DNA from 4 places in the Lysinibacillus sp. Y5S-8 genome. Region 4 is predicted to be linked to each of the others. Evidence: riboswitches for the same ligand, from Rfam matches in the RefSeq annotation. Region 4 holds a riboswitch; each other region holds the start of a gene.
The links. A riboswitch is a leader RNA that binds a small molecule or an ion and turns the genes downstream of it on or off. The one in region 4 is predicted to bind cobalamin.

Region 1 (4,713 bases), 430 kb from region 4:
TTTTATTTTGGAAGACATATCTTGATACGTAAAATGCAATATCTTTTTCACACGTTTAAAATATTTAAATAAACGTTCATTTGGGTGGGCATTTGCTTTATATTCTTCAATAATATCTGTAATTAGTGGAATCAGTTGTTCAGGCTCCAACCCTTCTACAACAGGCTGTGCTGCATGGGCCGTACGACCAACTGGCTTCGCCCCAATAAAGACATCAAATTTACTTTTGCGATAGACAATACCAATATCATCAAATACAGCCCTGTAACAGGCCATACCACAGCCGTTAAAGCCGATATTTAATGTTTTCGGCAAAGACATACCACCTAATTTTTGTTGTATCTCTTCTGCATAAGGAATCGAATCGGCCTTTTCACCATAGCAAAAATCACAAGCCTTCAAGGATAGCACATCACCAATCGGCGCTAATAAAAAGCCTACTTCCTGTAGTTTCTCCGTAATACGTTCAGGGGCAGTCGTTGGGATTTTCAAATGGATTTGATGGTCTGGTGTATATTCCATCGTTCCCTCTTCCCCAACGACCTCTGCTAACGTCATCATTTGCTGAGGTGTGAAAAACTTATTCACCACTCCTGGGCTTACAGCTAATTCAAAAATTGATTCTATTTTTTGCTGTACAAGCTTCGGCGTTACTTTGACTGCACTTGTTCCTTTCACCATTGCGAGTGCCGCTGTAGCCATTTCAAGTGCTGTTTTTTTCGGCTTTGGCGTAGCGGCTACACTGGGTTTATTAAAACGCCCTGCATTAGGATCTGCTGTAAAGTCTTGTCGTGCAGTCCCTGTCTCTTGGTTCATTGCCCAAGGTTCATTTTCTTCACGTAAACGTTGATGTGGACGTAATGGTTGTTTTTCTTCACCCAATGTATATTTACGTTGATAGCCACGTGGTGTAATCATTTTATTGTCATAGAAAAATGTCGACGAATTACCAATAATGACTGTCGTCAGCATTCCAATATCATGCTCCAGCATTTCGGCTAATGTTGTCATCGTCACTTCTTGACGATCGCGGTAAGCACTTTTCACAAGTCCTACTGGTGTGTCAGGCGAACGATACTCTAAGAGAATGCGCTGTGCTTCGACAATTTGTCTTGTTCGGCGACCGCTTTTTGGGTTGTATAAAGCGATTACAAAATCCGCCATAGCGGCTGCCTCGACGCGCTTGGCAATTAAATTCCATGGTGTTAGATGGTCACTTAAACTAATCGTACAGGCATCATGCATAATCGGGGCACCAAGTAAGCTAGCACATGAATTGATAGCAGAAATACCAGGGACAATTTCTACCTCAATCCCCGTTGCTTCTGTCCAGCCTAGCTCAATCAATACCTCATACACTAATCCCGCCATACCATAGACACCCGCATCACCACTTGAAATGACTGAGACAATGCTTCCAGCCTCTGCTTGGCGAACCGCTTCCTGCGCACGGGACACCTCTTCGGTCATTCCAGTACTGACAATCGACTTCGCACTGACTAAATCTTGAATCAACTCCACGTAGGTTTTGTAGCCTATGATCATATCACTTTGTTGTAATGCCTCTACCGCCCGTGTCGTAATATGCTTAAAGTCTCCAGGTCCAAAGCCCACTACGAAAATTTTTCCTTTTTGCGCCATGTTGTTACCCCTCTTTCACCTTTTCGATCCCTTTAATGGCTGTCGTTTGTGCTGTACGCTGTAATGTACCTTCACGAAGTGTAAAGACATGTTCGTTGTATAAGGATTCATGATGTAAATCTTGTACGAGTGTTCTAGCATGCTCTGTTGATGGTACACGATACCAATTCCCTTGCGGATAGGCGATGACCACACAAGCATCCTTGCATCGTCCATTACAGCGCGTTCTTGTTGTATGTATCTCTTGATCAAGTGCTTGCTGTTGTATTTCTTCTCGAATAGCTAGGGTAATTTCCTCCCCACCTTTGTTCATGCAGCTACTACCATTACAAATAAAGAGATGTGTTTTCATCCCCTCTAAATTCCATGTTGTCATCTTCTGTCTCCCCTCATTTGCTTTCTGGAAAAAGAAAAACCTTTACTCTAATTACGGAGAGTAAAGGTTTTGTAGAAGCCAAATAAAAACGAATAAAATAAAATACAGGTACTCGCTCTCGCTTCAACTTCTCCCTCCGAAAAGTTTGCATGCACAATCAAATAAGCAGGTTTCCTGACTTAAGCTTCATTTTACTATCGCGCCTTCCCAAGTTTGCACCAGTGGCTTTGCGATTTCATCAGCTATTACAGTAGCGGGGGCTGTATTGGATTTTCACCAATTTCCCTATTATCTCGAGTTATTCGAGCACTTATCGACGTTTTATATGAAATTTATTATCTTCTTTATAGAATAGAAAACTGTCTCTATCATATCTCATTATTTTAAAATTTCAATATTTCTATAAAAATTTATGACAATTTTATCAATTTTGTGTGTAGACCGGGTATAAAAATTATAATATCTCCTTATTTATGACAATTCAGTAGTTATCAGAATTTTCTCCATTGACCTTCAATTGAAAATATTTTTAAAAAAAGTATAGCATATTTATGGAAAATCATGTTACACTTTGTCGTGAAATCTCACAACTTAATGTTTTTTCGGTGTAAAATACTTATCATTTTGCTTAAAAGGGAAGCCGGTTTGAGTCCGGCGCGGTCCCGCCACTGTATTAGGGAGCTTTATAGAACATGTCACTGTCCAACGGATGGGAAGACCTATAAAGTGTTGAACTAGAGCCAGGAGACCTGCCGAAAAATATGTGATCGTTTCAGCCTACGAGGATAGGTGTGCGGCTTAGCAGATGAGAATGTTATTTGCTTTTTTAGCTATGCACTTTTCCAACAACGGAGAAGTGCTTTTTTATTTACGCACGCTACATTCTAAAAATCTATTAGTAAGGAGGAAAGCTGTTGAAATTTTCATGGTGGAAACTTAGTTATTTTTTATTGGCCTTTTTACTCGTGCCAAAACGTGCCTTTGCTATGCATATCATGGAAGGTTTTTTACCAATCGAATGGGCTATTTTTTGGTGGGTCATCTCTATCCCATTTATTATTCTAGGATTGCGCTCCATTCGCAAAACGATTGAAGAAAACCCTGAAACCAAAATGCTTTTAGGTCTTTCAGGAGCCTTTGCTTTTGTGCTGTCGGCGTTAAAAATCCCTTCGGTTACAGGTAGTTGCTCCCACCCAACTGGTGTTGGACTTGGAACGGTTTTATTCGGACCTCTAGCTATGAGTGTCATCGGAACGATTGTTTTATTATTCCAATCTTTATTATTAGCACATGGTGGGATTACCACTTTAGGAGCGAACGCCTTCTCTATGGCGATTGTAGGCCCATTTATTGCTTACTTTGTCTTTAAAGGGGCTCAAAAAATAGGGTTGTCATTTTCACTAGCTGTTTTTTTTGCTGCGATGCTTGGTGACTTAGGTACATATGTTGTGACTTCTGTACAGTTAGCATTAGCCTTCCCTTCAGAGGTTGGCGGCTTTATGGCATCGTTTACAAAGTTCGCAGGTATTTTTGCCTTAACTCAAATTCCGTTAGCGGTGAGTGAAGGAATTTTAACGGTCATTGTGATGAATTTCTTGAAAAAGTACAATGTCAGCGAATTAAAAATGTTGCGTGTTTTCTCAACAAAGGAGGCACATTAGTAGATGAAACGAAATTTATTACTATTAGCGATTGTTGTGCTGTTAGCTATCATTCCATTGTTTATACAAAAAGGTGCAGAATTTGGTGGTGCTGATGGAGAGGCAGAAGCAGCCATTGGCGAAATCAATGCAGAATATGAACCGTGGTTTGAAAGCTTATGGGAGCCACCAAGTGGTGAAATTGAAAGCTTATTATTCGTGCTACAGGCAGCTATTGGAGCTGGTTTTATTGGCTACTTCATCGGCTATATGCGCGGCAAGCATAAAGAAGGTTAACCATTATGTTACTCATTGATAAGTATGCGTATCTTAATAAGCTAGCGTCCGTTCATCCGCTAGAAAAAATGATATTTTCAATTGGTCTACTTCTCGCAACGCTCATCATGAGAGATGAACGACTTTCACTCATTACATTTTTTGTAATGAGTGCTTTTATCATTTTAGGTGCAAAAATTCCGCTTACCTACTATGTTAAGTTATTATTGCTACCTGGATTTTTCTTACTAACAAGTCTTGTATCCATCTTGCTGTCAATCACACCAGCAACTCATGTATTACCTGCCCATCTGTGGTCTTTTACGTGGATGAATTGGACAATTTTCATCGGAAAAGCAAGTGCCCTATCCGCCCAACAATTGTTCTTTATTGTCCTTGGCAGTATTAGTTGTTTATACTTTTTGATTTTGACCACATCCGTACAAGGGATTTGCTATGTGCTCCGACAATGGCGACTGCCCTCTTTATTGGTTGAGCTTATTGAACTAACCTATCGTTTTATTTTTATATTTTTAGAAAGCATGTACAAAATACATCTTGCCCAGCAAGCGCGCCTTGGCTACCATTCTCCAATGCAATGGCTACGCTCCGTATCCATGCTTATTGTGGCGCTATTTGCTGAAATGTTTCAGCGTAGTCGTGAGCTTAATAATGCCATGCAGTCACGGGGTGGCGAAGCCGTCTACTGGCAAGAGATGGGCTCCTATAGCAAGAAAAATTGGCTAGGCATGGCGACACTATTCCTATTCCTGATTGTAT
Region 2 (4,713 bases), 1.8 Mb from region 4:
ATGTTCGACAATAATCATGCCCGTACCCCCTTACTTCTACGTTGCTTATAAAAAATATAGGAGAAAACAGGTGCACCAATAAACGCTGTAATAACACCGATAGGCAGCTCTCTTGGCACAATAATTGTCCGTGCTACTAAATCGCAAACAATGAGTAAAGTTGCGCCATTGAAAAACGATAATGGCAATAAATGGCGGTGGTCGGAACCCCAAATCATCCTTGTCATATGCGGTACAACTAATCCTACAAAGCCAATTGTGCCAGAAACCGCTACAGCAGCTCCCGTTAACATGGAGCCACCCGCTAAAATCAAATACTTACTACGTTTCACATTGACACCTAAATGCTTCGCGCGCTCTTCACCATATAACAAAACATTTAGCTCTCGTCTTTGCGTCCAAAGCATAATGGAACCAATAATAACAAATGGCGTGATCATTTGGACATATGGCCATCCACGCATTGACACAGAACCTAGTAACCAGCCAATTACTTGGCGTAGCTCTTCTCCAGATAAAGCAATCATTAATGAAATGAGAGAGCCTAGAAATGAGCTAAAAATAACACCTGTTAAAATTAACGTTTCCATCTTCAATGAACGGTCTACCATTCTAGCAAAGCTCATGACCACTACCATTGTGATGATTGCGCCTATCATACTAAAAGTGGGTAGGGCATACAAGCCTACGACCGGTATAGATATACTAAAAAAGATCGTAATAACAGCACCAACAGATGCCCCCGATGAAACGCCTAATGTATATGGATCTGCCAATGGATTTTTTAACAACCCTTGGAAAGCTGCTCCAGCAATGGCCAGAGAAGCTCCCACTAGTCCCGCTAACAACACGCGTGGCAGACGGATTTTCCAAAAGATATTAGCAGCCGTTTCATCAACTGCTTGATTCCATAAAACTTCTAACGGAATATGAACTGAGCCTATCGCTACGCCACACCAGATACTAATGACAAGAAGCGTACATGTTAGTACATAGGCTAGTGCTATTTTTTTCACTTAAATACCTCTGGATAAATAGCTTTTGCTAATTCTTCAAGACCTTCTCCTAAACGGGGACCTTGACGACTTGTTGTGCTTTCATCTACTTGAACGATTGCCTTATTTTTCACGGCATTAACAGTATCGAAACCAGCACGTTGTGGTATTTTTGTTAAAATATCTGGTACATAATGATATGTCACAACGATGACATCTGGGTTTTTCGCAATAATTTGTTCTGAACTAATTTCATACCAATCCTTCGCATCTGCCGCTACGTTTTCTGCATGAATCATCTCCAGCATAGCATTCATAAATGTGCCATTACCCGCCGTATAAATAGTAGGTTCATCCGATGCTTCGACCAGCACTTTTTTTGGTTCAACATCCTTTACTTTTGTCAGAACATCTTCCACTTTTTCCTTCATATTAGCAACGATTTTTTCAGCCTCTGGTAATTTCCCTGTTGCACGACCAAGCAGCTCAATCGTTGTGTAAGTTTCATTAAAATCTTGTGCATTTTTTACGACAAATACTTTCAAACCTGCTGACTCAAGCTGTTCAATCGCCGCTTCTGAAAGGGACATGCTAGATTCATGTGAAAACACGATATCTGGCTTTAAGGCAATAATTTTTTCAATATTGTACTCCATGCCCCCAACTTTATCCTTTTCAGCGACTTCTGGTGGATAATCATCATTGTCTGTCACCCCAACTATTTCATCATTTAAACCAAGTTCAAATAATATCTCTGTGTTACTTGGAATAAGAGAAACAATTTTTTCAGGCGGTGCTTCAAGTGTAATATCCTTGCCAATGGCATCTGTTATGGTCATTGGGAATGTTGCTTCATCCACCTGTGGAGTCTCTTGCTGTGTTTGCTGCTCCGTAGCTACTGGCTTGTCATTTTTGGCTTCTTGCCCGCATGCAGCTAACAAACCTACTGCTAAAAATGCTGATAATCCTATTTTCCAAAATTTCTTCATGTGAATCCTCCTTTGTTGATCCGTGCGTCAATTGGTTAGAAATATTTTCTCCATCAAAATAAGACCCCTCATCTTCGAATGATGAGGGGTCAAAATCGCACCAAAAAACTGATACAAAATCCACCACCCTATCCTCGTAGGCTGTCATGTCTATACTATAAAGGCAGGTCTCCTGGCTCGTGCTTATTGCGTTTTTCAAGCCTTCCCGAAATCTTCAGTGGCATTATTTGAAAAAACTCACACTTACAGTGGCGGGACCGCATCGGAATTACACCGACTTCCCTTTTCACTTTACTTAAGTAAAGAACCTTTATAATATTCAGTTGATTTCATTATACATGAAAATAAAAGAAGTCGCCTCCATTCCAGACGACTCCTTGGCAATTATACAATTTCAGAAAAATATTGTACGGTTTTCATTTGTGCACCTATTTGTCGCAATGACCACGTTTGCTCTAAATAGATATCCGCTAGCTTTTCGTACTTTCCGCCAAATTTTTGTGCCCATTCAACCGCTACAACACTTTCATAAAGATGGGCCATCTTTTTCGCTATATCTTTTGCTTCGAAAGTTTTAGTTGCTTCATCTAAAGCGCTAAAAATTTGTAATGTAGCCGCAAGACTTACCAACTGCTCTTCCACAATTCGCACTAGTGGACTATCCGCCAGCTTCTCTAGCCTTGTCTCCATTTCACGGACAAACAGTTCATGTGCATGGAACTTATCCACTAAACGAATAATTTCTAAGGCCAAAATATTTGCCGTTCCCTCCCATACCGTCAATACTTGTGCATCCCTTAGTAAGCGTGGTGTCACAAAGTCTTCAATATAGCCATTACCACCATGTAATTCAATCGCTTCACTAGCATAATGAACGGCTTGCTCTGCCGTTTCCTTTTTCATAATGGCAATATATAAACGATTCATAATGAGATCTTGTTGTGTTCCCTGCCCACTTGTCACTTTATCGTATAATTGAATAAGATCAAATACTGTCGCTACTTCCACATGCAGCTTAGCAGCAAACTTCCCTAGTGTATCCTGGATCATTGGGTATTGTGTTAAGGGCTTGCCAAATGCATATCGATTGCTCACATAATGCTTTGCCTCTAAAAAGCCTCGACGCATAATACCAATCGATGCTACTGCATTACAAATTCTTGAAAGATTTAGTGCTTCTAGCATGTAATAAATCCCTTTATTTTGTTCCCCTACAATATAAGCAAGGGCACCATCAAACTCTACCTCGCCCGATGGGACTGCTCGAACGCCTAATTTATCTTTCAATCGACGAATACGAAGATGATTAGCCGTACCATCTTCATTATTCCATGGAACTGCAAATAACGTTAACCCTTTAGAGCCTGCTTGTGCGCCTTCTAAACGTGCCAACACCATTGCTACGCCACACATACCTGCATTGGATGCGAAGTATTTTTCTCCATAGAGACGGTACTCATTGCCTACTTTTCTGGCCTCCACAACATTCGCCCCAACGTCTGACCCTCCTTGACGTTCAGTTAAAAATGTTGCCCCTTCGTATAGCTCCGTCTCTCCTGTTGCACAAACATGTGGCAAGAAACGCTGCTTTACATCCTCATCAGCATAATGATCTAATAGATAAGCCGTAGCCATCGTCAAAGTAACGGGACAATAAAAACCAGGCTCTGCATGAGATAGTAAATAACCTTGTGCAAAGCTATAGACATAATTCCCTTTGTGACCTAACTGTGGAATTTCTTTGTGCACGTAGCCAACTATTCCCGTATTATATGTCTCTTCAATTGTTTTTTTGTAGCCGTCATTCACCCAAACCTCTGATACCTCTTCTCCATAAGCATTATACCGTTGGAGGCGGGGCTCTCCCTGCCGATCTGTATGTTTTGCCCTTACGTCAATATCACCTGCACATAACTCACCGAAATCTGTTAGTTCTCTATGTGCATAAGACAAAAACTCTTTATCTAACATCATTTCTAACACTTTTTGAAGGGTTTCTTCCTCTGTAAAAAAGTTTGTTGCACGCATTTCTTCCTGCTGTAAAACCTTCATGCTATCTCACCTCTTGTCCTTTCAAGGATTGTTTTAAAATTTTGCCTGAAGCATTGCGTGGTAGCGCTTCCACTTTTTCGAAAATACGTGGTAGTTTATACTTCGCAAGCCTTTCCTCTAAATAAGCTTTCAACGCATCCTCATCTATGTCTTGTTTCGTAGCATATACAGCCTTCACGGTTTCCCCCCATTGCGGATGTGGTATACCGATGACAGCAACTTCAAATATCCCTTCAAAGCTTAATAGGCAATCTTCAATTTCCTTCGGATAAATGTTGACACCACCTGAAATAATGACATCTTTTTTGCGATCCACAATCCAAATAAAGCCGTCCTCATCCATCCGAGCCAGATCTCCTGTTTTTAACCACCCATCAATGTAAGCAGCCTTGGTTGCTATTTCATCCTTGTAGTAGCCAAGCATATTACCCTCACCAAATAAGACAATTTCTCCTACTTCGCCCACATTTACATCTTCTCCATTGTCATTGACAATACGAAGCTCTGTGCCAAGTGGCGCCCGTTGACCAATACTCCCAGCCTTCGTTTCATGCTCCTTGCCAAATAACAATGAGCCACTCGGACCCGCCTCTGTTAATCCATAAACACAGGTTAAATTAGTTGTTCGAAATGCCTGTTGAATGAAGCGAACCTCATTTTGAGATAATGGTGCTCCA
Region 3 (4,713 bases), 1.7 Mb from region 4:
AAATGAGCAAAGGTGATTTTACAGTCGCTCTTTCTACCAATGGAAAAGATGAGCTTGGGGATTTATCGAATGCTATACAGCTGTTGTCTAATGATCTGAATCATTTAAAGCATGAGCGTAAGGAATTTTTATCGAGCATTGCACATGAGCTTCGCACACCGCTAACCTTTATTAAAGGCTATACCGACATTCTTTCGAAACGGGATTTAACAGAGCAGGATCGCCAAAAGTATTTAGCCATTATAATAGAAGAAACAAATAGACTTTCTCGATTAATTAAAGACTTATTTGATTTAGCTAAAATGGATGAAAACTCGTTTGTGATTGAACAACAAAATGTACATTTAAATTCATTTTTTACAAACATTGAAAAAAAGCTAAGCCCTGCTTTTCAAGAGAAGGGTATACATTTTATTGTACGTTATGAAGAGGGCTTGACAGTATGGGTAGATGAAGCAAGGCTAGAGCAAATCCTGATAAATCTATTAAATAACGCATTAATCTATTGTGCGTCAGGAGATACGACTTCAGTCACCGCAAAGAAACACAATGATGTTTTAAGCATTATCGTTCAAGATACAGGAAAGGGGATTCCAAAGAAGGATTTACCCTATATTTTTGAACGATTTTATCGAGTGGAAAAATCTCGTAGTCGTGCTTTAGGTGGTTCTGGACTGGGGCTTGCTATTGTCAAGGAACTTGTACAGGCACATGGGGGCGAAGTGAAGGTTAGCAGTGAAATAAATAAAGGGACTACTTTTGAATTATCTTTTAAAGGAGTAGAAACAGATGAAAACCATTTTATGCATTGATGATGAGCCAAGAATGTTAGATTTATTAACCCTTTATTTAGAGCCAAATTTTTATTGTAGAGCTGCGTCTACCGTTCAAGAGGCTTTCGATTTTTTAGAAGATGGGCATGCAGATTTAATTCTTTTGGATGTTATGATGCCAGAGATGGATGGGTGGCAGGCGTGCCAAGAAATTAGGAAGTTTTGGGATGTACCCATCATTATGCTTACTGCAAAGGGAGAGCATGCGGATATTGTAAAAGGCTTAAACCTCGGTGCTGATGACTACATATTAAAGCCCTTTGATGAGGAAGAGTTATTAGCACGTATACATGCGGTATTAAGAAGATCGAAAATAGATGAAAAAGTTATTAGCTTTGAGGGTCTTCGTTTAGATAAAGAATCCTTTGAATTATATTTTCAACATGAGGCAATTCCTCTAACTCCAAAGGAATTTTCCATGCTTGTTTTATTTTTAGATCATCAAAACAAAGTATTTTCTAGAGAACATCTAATCACCACAGTTTGGGGATATAATGTGACAATTGAAGATCGTACGATTGATTCTCATGTGCGTAATTTACGAGAAAAATTAAGAAAAAGCGGTTTCCCTGTGGATGATTACTTGCAAACAGTATGGGGTATCGGCTATAAATGGCATAAGTCAATTGATAGAAAATCATTACAACACAAAAGCTAGAAAACAACCTCTGCCAGAAATGCTGGAAGAGGTTGTTTATATTATTTTGAGGTTAATTCTTCTTCTGTCACCCATTTATGATTTTTAACAGCTTCACCATTTGTGGTCGAAGTGTAATCAACCATATAAACAGTCGTTTGGATAGCCTCCTCAATACGGACAGTCGCATTTTCCATACCTTCCATATGCGCTGCGTCCGTTTTTACTTTTGTGCCAGGAGCTAGTGGTGCTTCTTCTGGATCAATCAATTCTTCATGAATCACCCACTTATGATTTTCTACACGTTTTCCACCGGAAGTTGGCTCATAGGAAATAACATAGGCAGTTGTGTTATAGGCACCTATTATTGTTGCTTCGGCACCTCTCATACCGTCCATATGTCCATCCGTAATAATCACGTTACTTCCAACAGAAAACTTCGGATTATCCGCGTTTTTTAATGTGGGTGGTACTTCACCTGAGCTTGAGTGGTTCATCGTAGAATGATCCATTTCTTCAGCGGTGTTATTGGAAGTAGATGCAGGCTTCGTTTGCTCCTCCGCACAAGCTGCTAAACTAATTAAGGCCGTTACTGCTAGAAGTCCAGTAGACCATTTTCTTTTAAATATCATGTAATATCCTCCTCACTATTTTCCCTTACTGTAGCAAACAAATGTGCAGAAATGATGGATGTCAATCACTTTTTGACATGAATGAAGAGAACGAAATGTTGTTGATGTATGTGATAGGAAAAGTGGCTAATATGTGGTAGGGTATCCTCCCATGCCAAAACTATTAAGTAATAGATAGCCAATTTATAACGAGCAAATAGCTATTGTGCTCAAAACTGCGAAGAGACAGCTTATATATTGTTCTTCCTTAGAAATAAAATTCCATGTAGACTAACAATCTATAAAAATGTATGATAGAATCGTCACAATTTTATAAATTCAAGTACTATTGGTGTGCCATTTTATAATGTCACTTAAAAGGGAAGTCGGTGTAAGTCCGACGCTGTCCCGCAACTGTAACGAGGAGTCCTATAATATTATTTGCCACTGTGGAAGAATGGGAAGGCAATTATAGGGTGTTGAATCGAAGCCAGGAGACCTGCCAGTTAGTAATACCTGTAATGCCCACGAGGATGCAAGCAATTACGGACAATAGCTGGATTTTTTCTGACTTTGTTTATTCTAGGGTATTTCTATGCGTAGTTGCGTATGGAATACCTTTTTTTATTGCTTCATTCATCAATATTCAGTAGGAGTTTAGAACGGATGAATAAAAAGTTTATATTTTTTTCCTTAATCCTTTTCTTCGTATTAATTGTTTCTATGACCTTTGCAGTCATGGTCGGCTCTGTATCAGTTACGCCATTGTATGTATGGAAAGTTATTCTTTCTAAAATCCCCTTTATACAAAATGCCATAGAGCAGGATTGGAGTCGCTCACAGGAAATTATCATTTGGCAAATAAGAGCACCTCGTGTTTTATTGGCTGCTATTGTTGGTGCTGGATTAGCCATTGCGGGGGCAGCCATTCAGGCACTTGTGCGAAATTCCATTGCTGACCCGTATATTTTAGGGATTTCTTCAGGGGCAGCCGTCGGAGCGACATCTGTGATTATTTTAGGAGCCTTTTCATTTTTAGGTATTTACGCGCTTTCAATATCAGCCTTTCTAGGATCATTACTTGCCATTGCACTGGTGTTTTTCTTATCTCGTGTTGGGGGACGGGTTTCTATTTTTCGTCTGTTATTGGCAGGTATGGCTGTTTCCTTTATTTTAACGGCCATTTCTAATTTTATTTTAATGATGTCAAAGCAAGAGGGGGCTTTAAAGGCTGTTATGTTTTGGATGCTAGGTAGTCTAGCAGGAGCTAAATGGAATAATATTATCATTCCAGCTTCCATATTTTTTGTCGTATTTGGGCTTCTCTGGCTACACTATCGAAATTTAAATTTACTTTTACTTGGGGAAGAAGCGGCAGTGACGTTAGGCGTTAATCTTCAGCAATTTCGGATTCAGCTTATATTACTTGTCTCCCTGTTAACAGGTGTACTGGTGGCAGTCAGTGGCTCTATTGGTTTTGTAGGTCTAATTATCCCTCATATAGTACGTTTAATTGTGGGATCTAACTATAAATATGTGATACCGATTAGTGCTTTAATAGGGGGGATTTTCTTAGTGTGGGCTGATGCCTTTGCTCGAATTATCATTGCTCCTCAGGAAATGCCAATTGGTATTATTACAGCCTTTTGTGGAGGTCCATTTTTCATTTGGCTACTCCGTCGCAATAATTATTCTTTCGGTGAAGGAGATTAACTTATATGACATTAGAAGCAAAGCAAGTATCATTCTCCATTAACGATCAACGTATACTACATGAAGTAAGTATTCAAATAAAGAAAAAGCAGTTTGTTGGGTTAATTGGCCCTAATGGTAGTGGCAAATCAACATTGCTAAAAAATATGTATCGTCTTCTAAAACCTGAAAGCGGGACGGTATTATTAAATGAGCATGATATTTTAAAGCAATCTAGTAAAGCAATTGCGAAGAATTTAGCTGTTGTTAGTCAAGATACACCTGTTTTATTTGATTTCACTGTACATGATTTAGTTAGCATGGGGAGAACGCCACATAAAAAACTGTTAGAGCTAGATCAAGAGCAAGATTTTCAAATTGTTAAAGATGCTTTGAAGCAAACAGGTATAGCTCATTTAGAAAAACGAAGCTTTAGCTCCCTTTCAGGTGGAGAGAAAAAACGTGTAATGGTTGCACGAGCACTAGCACAGCAAGCACAAGTGCTTATATTAGATGAGCCAACGAATCATTTAGATATCCAACATCAACTTCAGCTTATGGACTTAATTCAAACCTTACATTTAACAGTAGTTGCGGCTTTACATGACTTGAATATTGCGGCAATGTACTGTGATCAAATTTACGTGTTGCAGCAAGGTCGAATCGTGTGTCATGGGACACCGGAGGAAGTGCTAACACCAGCATTGTTACAAGAAGTATTTGGTGTTTTTGCTGATATTCAAACACATTCCTTGACTGGTAAACCATACCTCACGTATGTTCCTGATCAATTCGCAAAGAAGGTCAGTCAAGTTTAAAAAAGTAAGGACAACTATTTTACATAATATATTCATTATGAAAGTAGCATTTACGAATATACATGGCATAGGAAACAGTCATATCAGGAAGAGTTTTTATGTTTCTTAGTTAGAAAAATAGT
Region 4 (4,713 bases):
CTTGCAAGATTTCGGTACATAGATTGGACATTTTTACGCGACCGATGTTTTTTAAAGGATGCACTTCATTGACATTATCATCAAAAATTTCAAACGGATAGCCCGATTCAAATTGTGCTTTTTTCACTTCTGTATACAGCCTACGTGCATTCAAACGTTTAATTTTACGAATTTTAGGGTTATCAAGTAGCTCATAGTACATATCTGAAATGGAAATCTCAGACATGCGTTTGCCATATTCTTTATATATATCATATGGGCTAAACAAAACAATATCTTTATCGCGTTTCATCAGTTCGAAGAAAATACTAGGTATAATAATTCCTGTTGAAAGGGTTGCGAGGCGAATTTTATCATCGGCATTCGGTTTTTTAGATGAAATGAAATTTTCAATGTCTGCATGGAAAATATTTAAATAGACAACACCAGAGCCATTTCGCTGCCCTAGTTGATTGGAATAACTGAAAGAATTTTCTAACAGTTTAGCAACTGGGATGACACCACTGGCACGATTTAGAATCTCTTTAATAGGGTCACCTAAAGGGCGTAAATCAGTTAAGTTAACTCCAACCCCACCGCCAAGTCTTGATAGCTCTAAGCAATAACCAATATTTTCAGCAATACTATTCATGGAATCATCCATCGATAATTTAAAGCAGCTCACTAATTCACCACGTGCTTTTTTACCACTATTTAATGCTGTTGGTGTAGCAGGCTGATAAGCTTCCATCATTGCTTCGACAGAACGTTCTGCTAGCACCGTATTCCCTTGTGCTAAATACAAGGCGATAATGACAATACGGTCCTCATATTTTTCTAAAATCTCTTCTCCATCACGACTTTTCATAGCATAGCTATCGTAAAATTTACTTGCACTCATAAAGGATGGGAAGCGGAAATTATAATCATATGCTTTTTTGTACAACTTCTTAATAAATTCTATTTCGTACATGTCGATAAATGCTTTCTCGTAGTAGCCCTCATCAACTAAATAACGTATTTTTTCTTCAATATCAATAAAGTAACGTAAACGCACGTTGACATACTCTAAAAAGTAGCGGCGTGTAGCTTCACGATCCTTTTCTAATTCGAGTAGCCCAGTTGAACTATAACGATTCAGTACGTCATTATTTAGCTTTAAATAGGTTTTCATCTTATTACCCTCGTTTCATAAAACGTTTGTATGGCTTCATAATCTGTTTGATTTCCTCGTAAATCTAATTTTCTCACTAAGGGTACATGATAGGTAGCAGCGATTTTCTCGCCAGCAGCCCCAAATACGTTGTGCCCAAAGTTACTATTGCCACTGGCAACTACACCTTTACAAAAATCTCTGTTTTTTTCTAAAAAACGTTCCACTTTTGCAGGGATATCGCCTAAGCCATCAGTATAAGTAATTAAAAGATAAGGCTTATTCAATTGTAATTCCTCAGAGAGCTCAACAGACTCTGCCCTTAATTTGGAAACAATATTCCGGACATTTCCTGTACGACTTGCGTAAACGATCATAGAACAATCATCTCAATATGAGAAACTATGTCCTTAACATCTCCTATAAATGTATTATTCATTTCTAAAACAGGCACACTTAAAAAGCCTGCATCGATTATTGTTTGTTTAGCTTGTTCATCGTGATCAATGTTGACAATTTCTGCCTCAAGTCCTGCACGTTGTAATTCAGATTTTACCCAAAGGCATTTTGGACAGATTGTTTTCGTATAAAGTTTCATAGAAATCCCTCTTTTCATATAATAAAAAGCTATCTCCTCTAGAGAGATAGCTAAATGGAAACGTTACCATACCAAAAATACTGACGTTCCCATCTCTTAATCCCCGAAGAAATGATTAATTGTTTTATAGAGGCAGGTCTCCTGGCTTTGCTTCATCCTCTGATTCCCTTCCCATGCGAATGCACAGTGGTTGTAATCATTGTCAGCTTCACAGTTGCGGGGACAGCGTCGGAATTGTACCGAACTTCCCTTTTAAACTACATATAGTAGCACCTATATAAAACGAACACAATATATAGTTGTTGTTCAATAGTTTTAAGTGTACCATCCTTCATATAAAAAGTAAATCTAGATTCTAAACTTCTTTATTTTTTGATTATTCATTATTTTCGATCATAACTTTCGAAGGAATTTCACCATCTATTACTTATATCTTAATTCATTGTGTATCTAAACTATGTACGAGATTTTTTGTTACTACGGATCTATGAGCATTAAATATACTAGCGTATTTCACATAGAAACAGCCTATATTCTAAAGAATAATAGACTGTTTGACATGTCGAACGTATGGATTACTCGATTTCGACAAATAAGGACAATTCCTTATAAAATTCAGGCGTTGCTGCCGAATTCACTTGAAAATGAGGATTATATTTTGATAAAAGTTTATAGAGTGTAGTTGCGGTTAACAGATTCTGTTCTTGATTGAAAGCCCTGAAACTTTCATAGACCTCCTTCACTTTACCATTTATTGAATGACAAAAAAACTGTTGAACATCTGCATCCTCTAAATAATCCTTTTCCCATTTGTAACATATTAAATTTGTTAGGAAAAACATTTCTAATCCAGGCATTTTTCCAACTTCAATGAGCAATAACATTCCATAATGAAATGCATTTTCCAACCATTTTATGCCGTGTCGATCTTTGTAAAAGCGCATCAACTTTTGTAACCCATGCCCTTGCTCCTTCACTAGATAAGCATGGATATTTGTACGACTAGCAGTTCTTTCCCATTCATCGAGAGAGAATTTATACTTCCTTACCAGTTTCATCCAAAGCTTTTGAAGCTTGTCTTCGGAAAGGTATTGTGTTTGTTGATTCCACCTTAGAAAAATGTCTAAACTTTCTAATACTAAGCCTCTTTCCATTTCAAAATGATCCAATTTTCTATATAAAACTTTTTGATTCATATCTATGTTGTCCATTATGTCTTCAGATTTGTTCATTTTGCATTCCATTTAATTATTCACTTCACTTCAGATTTTTTATCTACTATCATGACATGTCTCGACTAATTCAAGCTTGATCGTTAAATAGGCATCATTAATAGATGTATAATCATTTGGGTTTTCTTCTATTAACTTCCTAATATAAAGCTATAATGGCCTAATATGCTCACCAGAAAGGTTGTTCATAATTTGCTGCTTTAACAATGAAATTGAATGTGATGTCATCTTGTTCACCCCTATTTATTCATAAAAAAAACATCTTGCCCTAATGGTAAGATGCTAGCTATGACTGATATACTTCATAGTTCTTCAACCAATATAAAATAAGTCGTCTATATTGAATAGAGACTCTTTTTTTGGTTGTCGCACTATGAGTATGATGAAGGTAATTCGTCACACTCAACACCCCCTATCCGCGTAGGTTTTGGCTGTACTAGATAAAGGCAGGTCTCCTGGCTTATGATCATCACACATTTTTCCCTTCCCATTACTTACATAACAGTGGTTTTTAAAATGTGCTCCTAATTACAGTTGCGGGACAGCGACGGTTTTTCACCGTTCTTCCCTTTTAAACAAATTCTATTGAATTTGTACCTTTATCCTTTTATTCCGTTTTTTATAGTATAACATACCATTCTACTTTCTCTGACAAAACCCTATGAAAATCTATAGAAAAACACTTAAGAAACCACCTACCTCTTAACAAGTAGATGGTTTCAGCATTTATTGAGCGAAGATATCATTGTTCTTACTTCTTTACGGTTTCACTACTATCTTGAAAGAATTTTTCAAGTATATCATCTGTAAAATCAGCGAATGTTTGATAGATATACCGCGGATTTCGGTCCTTATCAATGACGACAGACCTAACCCCTTCATAGAAATCCTCATGATTTAAAAAGTTTTTTGCCAAAATTAAATCAGTCGCAAAGCATTCTTCTACCGTTTTATGTTGAGCATCTATCAGCTGCTTTAATGTAATTTTTAAGGATGATGGAGATTTAGATAGAAGCAACTGCTTTGTTTCTTGTGCAAATTTGCTTGGGTCATTGTCTAAGGATTCGACTATCTTCTCCACTGTATGTTTTGAGAAATGTTGATCGATTTCATTTTGAAGACTGGCAAGCTCACTGTTTGCTGTTGGTGTACTTGAATAGTCCTCTATTAATTGCTTTAGAGCTGTGCTAGTCTCCACTGTATGCCAGTCCGTTTGTTCAATGCGTGTGAGGAATGCGTGTAAATGATCGCTCGTCATATAGCTATCTGCACCATTAGCAAAGAGAACATCCGCAGCTTGGATGATCGATGCTGTTAAAGCTAAGTAATATCCTACATAGCCAGGCGCTTTATTTAGAAAATAGGCAGCCCCAACATCAGGAAAGAAGCCAATATTCATTTCTGGCATAGCCCATTTTGTTCGCTCTGTAACAATTCGGTGGCTAGCCCCATACGTTAAACCAACCCCACCTCCCATGACAATGCCATCAAGGCAAGCAATGATAGGCTTTGGGTAGTGATAGATTGCCTTATCTATTTGATATTCTTCCTCAAAAAAGATTTCTGCATTTTGGAAAGCTTCCTGACTGGAGCGAGCTTTATAGAGTGTTTTAATATCACCCCCAGCACAAAAGCCCTTTTCGCCAGCGCCTCTTAGAATTATCAAGTGTATTTGATCATTCTCCTGCCATTCCTTTAGTTTCTCACCAATGGGCTTTAGCATTTCTATAGAAAGTGAGTTTAAAGCTTGA

Region 1: another riboswitch for cobalamin. It lies ahead of V6670_RS13670 ((2Fe-2S) ferredoxin domain-containing protein); the one in region 4 lies ahead of V6670_RS11580 (hypothetical protein).
Region 2: another riboswitch for cobalamin. It lies ahead of V6670_RS02680 (ABC transporter substrate-binding protein); the one in region 4 lies ahead of V6670_RS11580 (hypothetical protein).
Region 3: another riboswitch for cobalamin. It lies ahead of V6670_RS20165 (iron chelate uptake ABC transporter family permease subunit); the one in region 4 lies ahead of V6670_RS11580 (hypothetical protein).

Annotation. Positions count from the first base shown of each region.
Region 1 is NZ_CP145889.1:2,814,478-2,819,190, forward strand. It holds gene cobJ (precorrin-3B C(17)-methyltransferase) at 1-1,641, opposite strand, end outside; gene V6670_RS13670 ((2Fe-2S) ferredoxin domain-containing protein) at 1,646-2,017, opposite strand; cobalamin riboswitch at 2,164-2,346, opposite strand; cobalamin riboswitch at 2,604-2,789, shown strand; gene V6670_RS13675 (energy-coupling factor ABC transporter permease) at 2,932-3,678, shown strand; gene V6670_RS13680 (energy-coupling factor ABC transporter substrate-binding protein) at 3,682-3,954, shown strand; gene cbiQ (cobalt ECF transporter T component CbiQ) at 3,960-4,713, shown strand, end outside.
Region 2 is NZ_CP145889.1:562,166-566,878, reverse strand. It holds gene V6670_RS02690 (adenosylcobinamide amidohydrolase) at 1-18, opposite strand, end outside; gene V6670_RS02685 (iron ABC transporter permease) at 15-1,016, opposite strand; gene V6670_RS02680 (ABC transporter substrate-binding protein) at 1,013-1,984, opposite strand; cobalamin riboswitch at 2,129-2,311, opposite strand; gene V6670_RS02675 (acyl-CoA dehydrogenase family protein) at 2,369-4,036, opposite strand; gene V6670_RS02670 (long-chain-fatty-acid--CoA ligase) at 4,038-4,713, opposite strand, start outside.
Region 3 is NZ_CP145889.1:4,121,144-4,125,856, reverse strand. It holds gene V6670_RS20180 (ATP-binding protein) at 1-812, shown strand, start outside; gene V6670_RS20175 (response regulator transcription factor) at 790-1,491, shown strand; gene V6670_RS20170 (YdhK family protein) at 1,533-2,102, opposite strand; cobalamin riboswitch at 2,415-2,603, shown strand; gene V6670_RS20165 (iron chelate uptake ABC transporter family permease subunit) at 2,748-3,794, shown strand; gene V6670_RS20160 (heme ABC transporter ATP-binding protein) at 3,800-4,591, shown strand.
Region 4 is NZ_CP145889.1:2,381,138-2,385,850, reverse strand. It holds gene nrdE (class 1b ribonucleoside-diphosphate reductase subunit alpha) at 1-1,153, opposite strand, end outside; gene nrdI (class Ib ribonucleoside-diphosphate reductase assembly flavoprotein NrdI) at 1,150-1,509, opposite strand; gene V6670_RS11585 (glutaredoxin) at 1,506-1,730, opposite strand; cobalamin riboswitch at 1,844-2,022, opposite strand; gene V6670_RS11580 (hypothetical protein) at 2,306-2,941, opposite strand; cobalamin riboswitch at 3,390-3,578, opposite strand; gene V6670_RS11575 (enoyl-CoA hydratase/isomerase family protein) at 3,714-4,713, opposite strand, start outside.